DNA from 2 places in the Cyclobacterium sediminis genome. Region 2 is predicted to be linked to the other one. Evidence: riboswitches for the same ligand, from Rfam matches in the RefSeq annotation. Region 2 holds a riboswitch; the other holds the start of a gene.
The links. Region 2 has a riboswitch for cobalamin ahead of metE (5-methyltetrahydropteroyltriglutamate--homocysteine S-methyltransferase). Riboswitches for the same ligand answer to the same signal wherever they lie in the genome.
Positions count from the first base shown of each region.

Region 1 (5,593 bases), on a different contig from region 2:
TTATCTTTTGTTAACCATACGGAATTTGGTCTGCTTACCGGTACTGACAACTTTGGTCCACGCACCAATTTCACCTTTCAGACTTTCAATGGGCTGCAAATTCATCGGACACATCATCTAGGTTTTGTGACAGGTTTAGACCAATACGGTAACTATTCCGTCCTTCCTTTGGCATTAGGTTGGAAAGGAGTGTTAAACCCACAAAACAGATGGCAGGTATATGGAGCTGTAGATCTAGGTTATGGTTCTGCCCTTTTAGAAAAAATGGAAATTAACGAATGGAATCAGCACCATTGGCGAAAAGGAGGCAGAATGGCTCAAGGAACTTTAGGCTTTAAATACAAAACCAAAAAAGCCAATTTCTGGACGGTAAGTGTCTCCTTAAGGCAACAAATCAGTTATTTTTATATAGGCAATCCTGCCAGGTTATCTCCTGACAGAAACCGAATGGAAGATTGGAGTTATTATGAGGAAGATAAGGTGACCTTCAATAATCTCGTCTATAGGGTTGGGTATTGGTTTTAATAAGATATTTTTTACTATTAAAATCAGTTCGAGGTTTAGTATTTGATCTACTAATAATTCTTAATGACAGCAGGTTAACCGGTTCCCGAGTGGAGTCGAAGGAGTAGGTATACCTGTGCGTTATCCTTTGGCTTCGGCTCCGCTCAGCCGCCGGCATTTGATCCCGATCAGCCGTCAGTATTTAATCTCGCTCAGCCGCCGGAAATTGACTCTAACCTGCCGCCGAAATTTGGTTACCCTCAGCTGCGGCTAAAAAAAGCGAAACCACAATACAATCTGATGATAAGTGGTTTCGTTATTCATTGTATCTGGTAGATAACCCTAGCTTTCAGAAATCAATATGGTAATTGAATCAATCAAGGGAAATAAAATCCACTTGGTCCTCTTCCTACACTTACCTCATCAATAAGTTCTCCCTGAGCATTTACACGCATCACAGAGCCATTGCCCTGCCATCCATTGTGTTCACCTATATACAAAGTTTGCGTGTTGTCATCATAGCCCAAGCCATAGAAGTTGCTGCCTGAATAAAAATTCTCATTTTCAACTGATCCTGTGGTGAGGGAAAGTTTTACCACCACATCTTCTGTAGCTTGGTTGCTAATTACAAATAATTCACCACTGTTACTCACAGAAAAGTTGCCATTGTAGATGCTGTTGTCCACAGAAAACTCAAGGCTTTCCTCCACTTCAAAAGTGGCTACATTTAACTTGTGCAGGTAGATTTTCTCACTATCCTTGGCATAGAGATAGTTGCTGCCTTGATATTCAAAAAAGAAAAACGGGGTTCCTGTTACAGCTATCGTTTTCTCCACTTCATCATCTCCAACTTCAATCACAGCAATGGCTCCCATTTGGCAGGCCACCAATATTCTGTCCCCTATAAAAGTAATGCCCTCAGGCCTTGATGGTGTGGGTATTTTATAAGCGATATTTCCTCCTGTGATATCTTCCACCACTGCCACAAATGATTCGGTATTGTTCCAGCTTGCGTCATAGGGTCCCCAATCACTAATGTACAATTTACCATCAGCTTTAACCATGCTTCGGCTATTTACCAAGTCATTATTAACCGCTCCTATTGAAATAAAATCTGCAGATTGCACGACCTCCACTTTACCCGTATTGGCCACTAGGTAGGTAAAGTCCTCATAGCTAATCATATCCTGCAGCAATCCTGCAAAAGGTCTTCCGTTTACATTTTCAAAAACATTAACTTCAAGCTCGGCAGTATTTTTATCAAAATGGAAAACTTCACCATCATTGGCACCAAAAGCACCTTCATTAATGATTAGCACACCATTTTCATAGGCCCCTTGAGGTATTTCAACCGGATCAGTTCCACATGATACCAACAGGGCAAATAAAAACAACTTACAGAATAACTGCATTTTTCTCATAATACTATATTTAAATTAAATTGAATATTTCTTCCAGGCATGGACCGGAGGCGAAGTACCTGATAATCCACATTGAAAATATTATTGGTATGGAATCCGAGATTCCCTTTAAGTTTGCTTTTCCAGTCAAAAGCATAAGTGATTCCGGTATCCCACAAGCTGTAGGCGGCTAACTGCGTTTGATTGTCGGTGGTCACATAGCGCTCACCGGTCCATTGGTTTTGAATGTAAAATTTGTAAGGACCACTTTGAAGGTTGCCTTGCGTACGTATTTTATGCTTGGGCACATATGGAAGCTGCTTACCTTGACTAAGCGTATTCCCTACATCGCCAGACTGATTGACTGCACTATTTAAGCCATAGTCCACATGTATGGTCCAAAGATTTTCCCCTTGCAAAAACCCTCCTTTGAAGAAATACTCCAAGCCTTGGTTGACTACATTACGCACATTTTCGGCTTGCCAATAAGTACTGTGTGGCAGCCAAAGAATCCAGTCATCTACATTCATATGAAAATAGGTAAGCCTATTTTCAATACTAAAGGCCGATAAATTGGCCTTAGCTGTTAGCCCTATCTCTTTGCTGAGGCTTTTCTCGGGTTTTAAATTGGGATTTCCACCGGGTACCCAGAACCTATCGTTCAATGTGGGTATTTTAAAACTTCTCGACAGGTTGCTTATTAGTTGCCAATTCCATTCAGTTGATTCAAAGAAAGTCCATTCCACGCCTAGTGAAGGAGTAAAAGGAACAGCTTCACTATCATGAATAAGTTGCCTGAGCTGCATAGAAATCCCAAGATTTTGACTTGGTCTGAAATTGGTCGCTTGGTATAATTCTATTCGCTGTTCCTGTCGATTATAGGTGGCTAATTGCCCTTTGATATGTGAAAAACGAATACCTGCAAGGGACTGCCATTTCTGAGAGAAAGCGTAATCCAAGGAGGTACCTAGTAAAAATAAACGGGTTTCATTCCTATCGGAATTGAATACCATCACATCATTGGAAATCCCGGTGCTGGCAGTCCAGGTAAGATTTTCACCGGAATGGGTATAATCTATTATGGCCCTAATACTTCGATCCTCCTGCACATCATTGGTTGATGAACCAAGCAGGGGCTGGATTTGTCGGTTATTGGCGTTGATCCAAAGGTTGGCTTTCAGTGTTTGTGCGGTGTTAATGCTATAAGCAAAATTCTGTACCAAACCAATTTGAGAAACCCTGGCATGATCTTGACGTTTTTCCGGTGTACCGGGACTCGCATAATCTTTATAGGTGAAATTGTTAGCAGTGTAATTTCGGTAAAGGTTGGTTTTGAAAGCCAATTTCTCATTCCCTTGCCGATAACTTACCTGCTGATGCCATCGGCCAAAACTCCCTAATAGTGTGCCGATCTTTAGTTCATTTCCGGTATTGAATTTTAGATCTGAGGACAAATGAACGGATCCCCCGATGGCGTCTGTACCATATAAAGCCCCGGAACTCCCGTAATGTATATTCACCGCGTCAAATCCTCCCACCGGAAATATTGAATAATCTGCTTGTCCAAGGGAAGGGCTGTTTACCGGCAATCCATTCCAAAACAAAGCGTTGTGTCCCGCTGAGGTACCTCGTATGCTTAGAGAAGCGATCATTCCCGGTCCGTATTGTCTTAAAAACAAGCCTGTTTCCTGCTGTAAAACCTCCCCCAATGAATATCCCGACAAATGCGCTAACTTGCCTTTATCGAGTGTCCTAACATACTGGCCAAAAGCATACTTCCTCAAGGCAGCAGCATGGACTTCCACCTGAGAAAGTACTAGCGTATCTTGAGGAGACACAATTGAGGAATCCGGTTCGCTCTGCCAACCTGCAAAAATAAAAACCAAACAAGCAATTAATGACATCCTCTTTCTTACAATTAATGATCCATGTTTTCATACATTCCGGAAAAAGAGGAGAATAGAGAATATTAACAGGTAAGCAAGCCTGGACCTTCACCAAAAAGCATCTGACCTGGTTACCAATGTTCAATCAATTAAAATATTGAAAGCAGCTAAAATTTTCTTCTCAGCCTTTCTCCCGAAAGCTACGAATGACAAGATTTTAATGGCAGGTCTCCTGACTTCCCAAGGTAAATCCGCCTTCTCATCCCAAATAGGACAATGGCAAAGGATGGATTTCCATTTTCTTTATTGTAGTAAAGACTGGGTTACAGTTGCGGGGACAGTTTCGGACTTTCACCAAATTCCCTATTAATCCCGAGCGCCTGGTTAAGGATCGGGAACCATAAATCGGCACAAACATACGCTAAAAACTCTATTTGAAAAAATTAAGTTATTGGAAATGGTCTTAGCAATGATTTACTTTGACCTGAAAATTAAATCTTATTTATCCTTTTTTACGAAAAAATGGCTGCTATCCGTTTGTTAATTTTTGTCCTACTAATCATTTCATCATGCAGGCAATCCGATCAAAGAGGTAGTTTGGATGCATTGAAAGAAGTTCCTTTACGCTATGCCGAAGGTTTTTCGCTTTTTCGTGGAGAAAATTATTATATCATTGAAATTATTCAACAGGATACTGAAAACCAACGTTTTTTGGTGCAGGATAAGCAAGAAAGCATCGAACTTCCTGAACTCTCTATCGATGGAAAAATTGTAGCTGGAAGCCATAAAATTATATTATCGGCCACTCCGCAGGTTGCTCATTTGGATTACCTGGATGCTGCAGAAAACCTTATGGCTTTCCCTGACCTCGATCTGATCACTTCAGAGAAAGTCAGAAAAAGCATCAATGATAACAAAATAATTGATCTGGGTAAAGGACCGGCATGGGATTTAGAAAAGATCATCGACTTACAGCCCGACTGGGTTATGGTATCAGGGTTTGGTGAGACCTCCCAAATGGAAAACCGATTAAAATCCGCCAAAATACCGGTGCTAATAAATAAGGAGTACCAAGAGAAGCATCCATTGGGAAGGGCTGAGTGGATCAAAATTACCGGTGTATTGTTGGGGAAAATGGAGAAAGCGGAGGTAATTTACACTGAAATCGCCGACAATTACCAAAATGCACTAGAACGGGTAAGCCAGATACCTTCACAAGACAAACCTTCCGTACTTTCAGGCTCTATGTACAAAGACATTTGGTATGCACCGGCCAAAGACAGTTGGGCAGCTAAAATCATAGGGGATGCTGCCGGCCAATACCTATTCGACCAAATAGAAGGAAGGGGGAGTTTGACACTAAATTATGAATTTGTCCTAGATCAGGCAGGACAGGCAGCCTATTGGATTGGAGCAGCTGACCATACTTCTTTAGGCAGTATGGTTGATCAAAACCCTAAATACAGTGATTTTGAAGCGTATAAAAAGAAAAAAGTATTCACTTATACTTTGGGAAGAGGAGAAACAGGGGGGTATCGGTATTTTGAAGAAGGTTATTTACGGCCTGATTTGGTACTTTTGGACATGATCAAAATTCTTCATCCTGAAAAGGCAGATGAGCATCAGTTTAGGTATTTCCAAAAATTAGAGGACTAGGCCCATGACCCACCGTGTTAAGTTTATATGCTGTTTGGTTTTAATGGGATTACTTTGGCTATTAAACCTAAGCCTTGGATCCATTGCGATTCCGCTTGTCTCGCTATTGGAAAGACTAGGCGGGTCCTCTTTTCCCAGAGAAAGTTG
Region 1 covers NZ_BAAGVC010000002.1:301,005-306,597, reverse strand. The annotation lists gene ACYVHJ_RS01795 (hypothetical protein) at 1-525, shown strand, start outside; gene ACYVHJ_RS01790 (YncE family protein) at 882-1,925, opposite strand; gene ACYVHJ_RS01785 (TonB-dependent receptor) at 1,922-3,808, opposite strand; cobalamin riboswitch at 3,996-4,208, opposite strand; gene ACYVHJ_RS01780 (ABC transporter substrate-binding protein) at 4,313-5,446, shown strand; gene ACYVHJ_RS01775 (iron chelate uptake ABC transporter family permease subunit) at 5,490-5,593, shown strand, end outside.
Region 1: it holds a riboswitch for cobalamin, as region 2 does, so the genes downstream of both, ACYVHJ_RS01785 (TonB-dependent receptor) here and metE (5-methyltetrahydropteroyltriglutamate--homocysteine S-methyltransferase) in region 2, are expected to answer to the same signal.

Region 2 (5,593 bases):
TAATACGAGTAGCGAAAGTGCCTACCCTTATCAGCCGGAAGGCCTTTGGGATGAAATCAGTACCAAATCCTGGAGATACAAATACTTACAGGAGCCCGGAGATGGACTTTACAGAAGAAGCCTTTACACCATTTGGAAAAGAACATCCGGCCCACCTTCTATGATGATTTTTGATGTCGGTGACAGGGCAGAATGTAAGGTAAGAAGGACAGAAACAAGCACACCTTTACAAGCTTTGGTATTGTTAAATGATCCTCAATATGTAGAAGCAGCAAGGGTGACAGCAGAAAAATTAATCAAAAAATACCAACCCAAAGAGCAACTTGCCAAGGCCTTTAAGTTAAGTACCGGCAGGCAAGCTGACGCCAATGAGTTAGAGATTATTGAACAATTTTATCAGGAGGAAGAGGACAGATTTACTCAAAATAAAGGAGATGCCATGGCTTACTTAAGTACAGGCAGTAAACCTATAGACGACACACTGGACCCGATAAGGGTCGCTTCTTTGGCAACAGTCATCAATGGCATCATGAACACTACAGACGGGTACACAATTAGATAATCGCCATGAAAGATAGAAACAACAACAAATTTGGAGAAACCAGACGTGGCTTTTTGAAAAAAACTTCACTTGGGTTTGGAGCAATGGCACTTTCTAGTCTGATGGGTAACCAATACGGCTTTGCAGACAGCCCTGACAGTTCCGGTCTTTACAAACCACAAGGACTTAGCACAGGAACCCATTTTCCGGCCAAAGCAAAACGGGTCATATACCTTTTCCAATCCGGGGGACCCTCTCAGATTGAAACTTTTGATTACAAACCATCTCTGGAAAAGTGGCATGGAAAAGAAATCCCTCCCTCTGTTCAGGGCACCCAAAGAAATTCCGGCATGGTGGCAGATCAATCTACTTTCCCATTGGTGAAATCCATTTATGATTTTAAGCAATATGGACAATCCGGAGCTTGGGTAAGTGAAATTTTCCCTCACACAGCCAAGGTGGTAGATGAGCTTTGCATTGTCAAGTCCATGATCACTGAAGCCATCAACCATGAACCTGCCGTCATGTTTATGCAGACAGGCTCTCAATTGAGCGGAAGGCCTTCAATCGGCTCTTGGCTGAGTTATGGCCTTGGAAGCGACAATGAGAATTTACCCAATTTTGTGGTTTTACTATCCAAAAGCCCCGGTTCTCAACCATTGAACTCCAATGCTTGGAGCAATGGTTTTTTGCCTTCCCACCACCAAGGCATTCAATTTCGCTCTGGAAAAGACCCGGTCTTGTACCTCAATAATCCCCACGGAGTCCATGACCATGACCGACGTCGGGCACTGGATCATATCGGTAAACTGAATGAACAACAGTTTGATTTATGGCAGGATCCGGAAATTCAGTCCAAGATCAGCCAATATGAAATGGCTTATAAAATGCAAAATTCCGTTCCGGAGGCTGTAGATACCAGTAATGAACCTGATTATATCTACGAGCTTTATGGAGAGGATGCTAGAATTCCGGGCACCTATGCCTCCAATTGTCTTCAAGCCAGAAAGCTAGCAGAGCGAGATGTTAAATTTATCCAGCTCTACCATATGGGCTGGGACCAGCATGGTAGTTTACCAAGTGGCATCAAGCGCCAGGCATTAAGCACAGATCAGGCCACCGCCGGTTTGATTCAAGACCTCAAACAAAGAGGACTTCTGGAAGACACTTTGGTAGTTTGGGGAGGAGAGTTTGGCAGAACCAGTTTTTCACAAGGAAGGCTTACCGCAACCAACTATGGCAGGGACCATCATCCCGGATGCTTTACCATGTGGATGGCAGGGGCTGGAGTAAAAAAAGGAATGGTCTATGGAGAAACCGATGAATTCAGTTATAATGTAGCCGAAAACCCGGTGCATGTTCATGACTTTCAAGCCACTTTACTACACCTATTGGGTATAGACCATGAAAAATTAACTTTTAAACATCAAGGCAGAAGATTCAGACTAACGGATGTCCACGGACAGGTAGTCAATGAACTCTTGGCATAAATACAATTCATGCATTCACGAAGAAAATTTATCCAAAAATCCATCACCGGTGGTGCAGTATTTACTGCCGGAATCCCTCTTTTCAACATCAATTCATATGCAGCGCAGCTTCAAAAGGACATGCTGGGCCATGGTGATTTCCAATACAGAATAGAAAGAGAATGGAGCAAAACCAACAGCAACAGCCATCCTGTAAATAACTGCCACGAAATGGTTTTGGACCGAAAGAACAGATTGATACTGTTGACTGACCATCCGAAAAACAATGTCCTGGTTTATGATACTTCAGGAAAAATTTTGGTCACTTGGACTTTAGGTTTTTCAGGTGCCCATGGTTTGTCGATTTCGAAAGAAGGTGGTGAAGAATTTTTGTTCATCACCGATACCGGTTTAGGAAAGGTAGTAAAATGCACCATGGACGGTAAAATCCTGATGGAATTGGATCATCCGGGCAAAATAGGAGCTTACAGCGAACAAGCCTTTTATCGGCCCACCGAAACAGCCATAGGCCCCAATGGGGATATTTATGTGGCCGACGGTTATGGTTCCCAGTTTATTTTGCAATTCGACAAGTCAGGTCAATTTATTCGCAAATTTGGCGGAGACAGTTTTCTCCAACCGGACAAATTTAAACAGGCACATGGTGTGGCCATAGATTACCGAGACCCTAGCAATCCGAGCCTACTTTGCTCTGCAAGAATAAAAAATACTTTCAAGCGCTTTACTTTAGAAGGGGAATACTTGGAAGACATTTATTTACCCGGTGCATTTATAAGCCGACCTGTTTTGGATGATGAAAATTTATACTCCGGTGTCTGTTTTGGTATGGAAAGAGACAATTATAACATGCATTTAAACAAAGGCTTTGTAACCATTTTAGACAAAGACAACAAAGTGGTTTCTAATCCCGGAGGCACCAAACCTGTTTATAAAAAAGGTAAACTTGAACTGATGTTTCAAGAAGAACCCATCTTCAAACATTGTCATGATGTGTGTTTGGACAGGGACAAAAACCTCTATGTTTGCCAATGGAATGCGGATGGTGTTTACCCCTATAAATTACACCGGGTATAATTTTACAGCTACCTTTTTCCTCTCCTTTTTGAAATTGTTGCAGGAAATGTAATTTATCTGTCCTACATTTGGGGGCAATAAGTTCTTTTATTATTTCTTTATCAACCGAAATAGGTTTTACTTAACGTGAATTAATAGGGAATCGTGTGAGAATCACGAACTGTCGCGCAACTGTAAGTAACTACAAAGGTTTTTACCCATAGCAAATCCACTGTTCTAATCTTTAGAATGGGAAGGAAGGTAAAAATGTTACAAGTCAGGAGACCTGCCTGTTTCGAATTGACAACGCTTTCGCGATCTAAAGTCTGGTGTCAGGTTGGATATTATCAACTAAAACAATTGTTTGCCATGGGATAATTGTGCCTTTTTTGATCAATTTCTACAACCAACTCCACTCCCATTTCTACAAAGCGTTTGAAATAAAGCAAAGGGCTTTTAACTCATTTTATTCATTAAAAAGTTAAAAGAACATGCAAACGCACATTCTTGGCTATCCGCGAATTGGTAGCAAACGAGAACTCAAAAAAGCCTGCGAGCAGTATTGGTCAGGCAAAATTTCCGGTACAGCATTAGAAGAGGCCGGAAAACAAATCCGTTTTCAAAATTGGAAAACCCAGCAAGAACAGGGAATAGACCTTATCCCTGTAAATGATTTCTCTTTTTATGATCAAGTGCTGGACATGTCCTTAACAGTAGGAGCCATTCCCGAAAGGTATGCAGCCCTTGTAAAAAATAAGGAGATTTCCTCTCTGGATCTTTATTTTGCCATGGCTCGAGGCTATCAAAAAGAGGGATTAGACATCACCGCCATGGAAATGACCAAATGGTTTGATACCAATTACCATTACCTGGTGCCTGAGTTTACAGTCGATCAAAGCTTCAGTAATCATTCTTCAAAGGTGGTTGAAGAATTTAAGGAGGCTAAAAAACTAGGAATCAAAGCCAAGCCGGTTCTAATAGGTCCGGTGACCTATCTCTGGCTAGGAAAAGAGAAAACCAAAGGTTTTGAAAAAATTGACCTTATTCATAAACTCCTTCCGGTATATTTGGAGATTCTTAAAGAATTGGAGGAAAATGGAGTGGATTGGGTTCAATTTGATGAACCCGTATTAGGCTTGGACCTCAATTCAAAGGAAAAAGAGGCTTTCCTTATGGTCTATAAAACCATCAGAAAAACGTTCCCCAAGCTAAAGACCTTACTGGCCACCTATTTTGAAGGATTAAATGACAATACAGCATTGGCCTTGTCCCTCCCCGTGTGTGCCCTTCATCTGGATCTGGTCAGAAACCCAGAACAACTGGATGAAGTATTGAGCCAAATCCCTGAAAATCTGAGCATTTCTTTGGGCTTCGTTGACGGCCGAAACATTTGGAAAAATGACTTTGAAAAATCGCTCAAAGCAATCAAAAAAGCCAGCCATACCCTTGGGCGAGAAAAGATCATGATTGCTCCCTCATGCTCCCTATTGCATGTTCCTTATGATTTGGAACTGGAACGTCAAGAAGACATCTTATTACCTGAGATTAAAAGGTGGATGGCTTTTGCCAAACAAAAATTGAAAGAGGTTACTTTATTGCAAGAACTCTCTTTACCCAATCCGGAAAAAAATCAGCTCTTGGCCTATGAGGACAATAAGGCCGCCATTGCTAATCGAAAAAACTCCGGCTTAATCCACAATAAAACTGTAAAACAAAGGGTAGATGCCATATCTCCATCAGACGACAAAAGGAAGAGTAAGTATGCCTCCAGAAGTATCCTTCAACAGAATTTTCTTAAACTACCCCTTTTACCTACCACCAGTATTGGGTCTTTTCCACAAACAGGAGAGGTAAGGAAATGGAGGTCTCAATTTAAGAAAGGTTTTATTGACCAGTTGACCTACCTAAATTTATTAAAAGAAGCTACTGAAAAAGTCATTCGTAAACAGGAAAAGATTGGGTTGGATGTATTGGTACATGGAGAATATGAGAGAAATGACATGGTGGAATACTTTGGAGAACAACTGGCTGGTTTTACCTTCAGTCAGTACGGCTGGGTGCAAAGTTACGGCAGTCGCTGTGTAAAACCACCGATCATTTATGGAGACATCTCACGGCCTAAACCAATGACAGTTTTCTGGTCTAAATATGCTCAATCTTTAACTAAAAGACGAGTAAAAGGCATGTTAACCGGCCCGGTTACCATCTTGCAATGGTCTTTTGTACGAAATGATCAAGACAGGGCAACCACATGTAAACAAATTGCCTTGGCCATTAGAGATGAGGTAAAAGACCTTGAAAATGCAGGAATCAACATCATACAAATTGACGAACCTGCCATAAGAGAAGGGCTTCCCTTAAGAAAATCAGCATGGAAAAGCTACCTCAAATGGGCGACTCAAGCTTTCAGGCTAACTTCTTCAGGCGTAAGTGATGCCACGCAAATTCACACCCATATGTGTTATTCGGAATTCAATGACATCATGCCGAGCATTGCCGCCATGGATGC
Region 2 covers NZ_BAAGVC010000018.1:27,332-32,924, forward strand. The annotation lists gene ACYVHJ_RS15590 (DUF1553 domain-containing protein) at 1-562, shown strand, start outside; gene ACYVHJ_RS15595 (DUF1501 domain-containing protein) at 568-2,031, shown strand; gene ACYVHJ_RS15600 (NHL repeat-containing protein) at 2,041-3,105, shown strand; cobalamin riboswitch at 3,201-3,392, shown strand; gene metE (5-methyltetrahydropteroyltriglutamate--homocysteine S-methyltransferase) at 3,576-5,593, shown strand, end outside.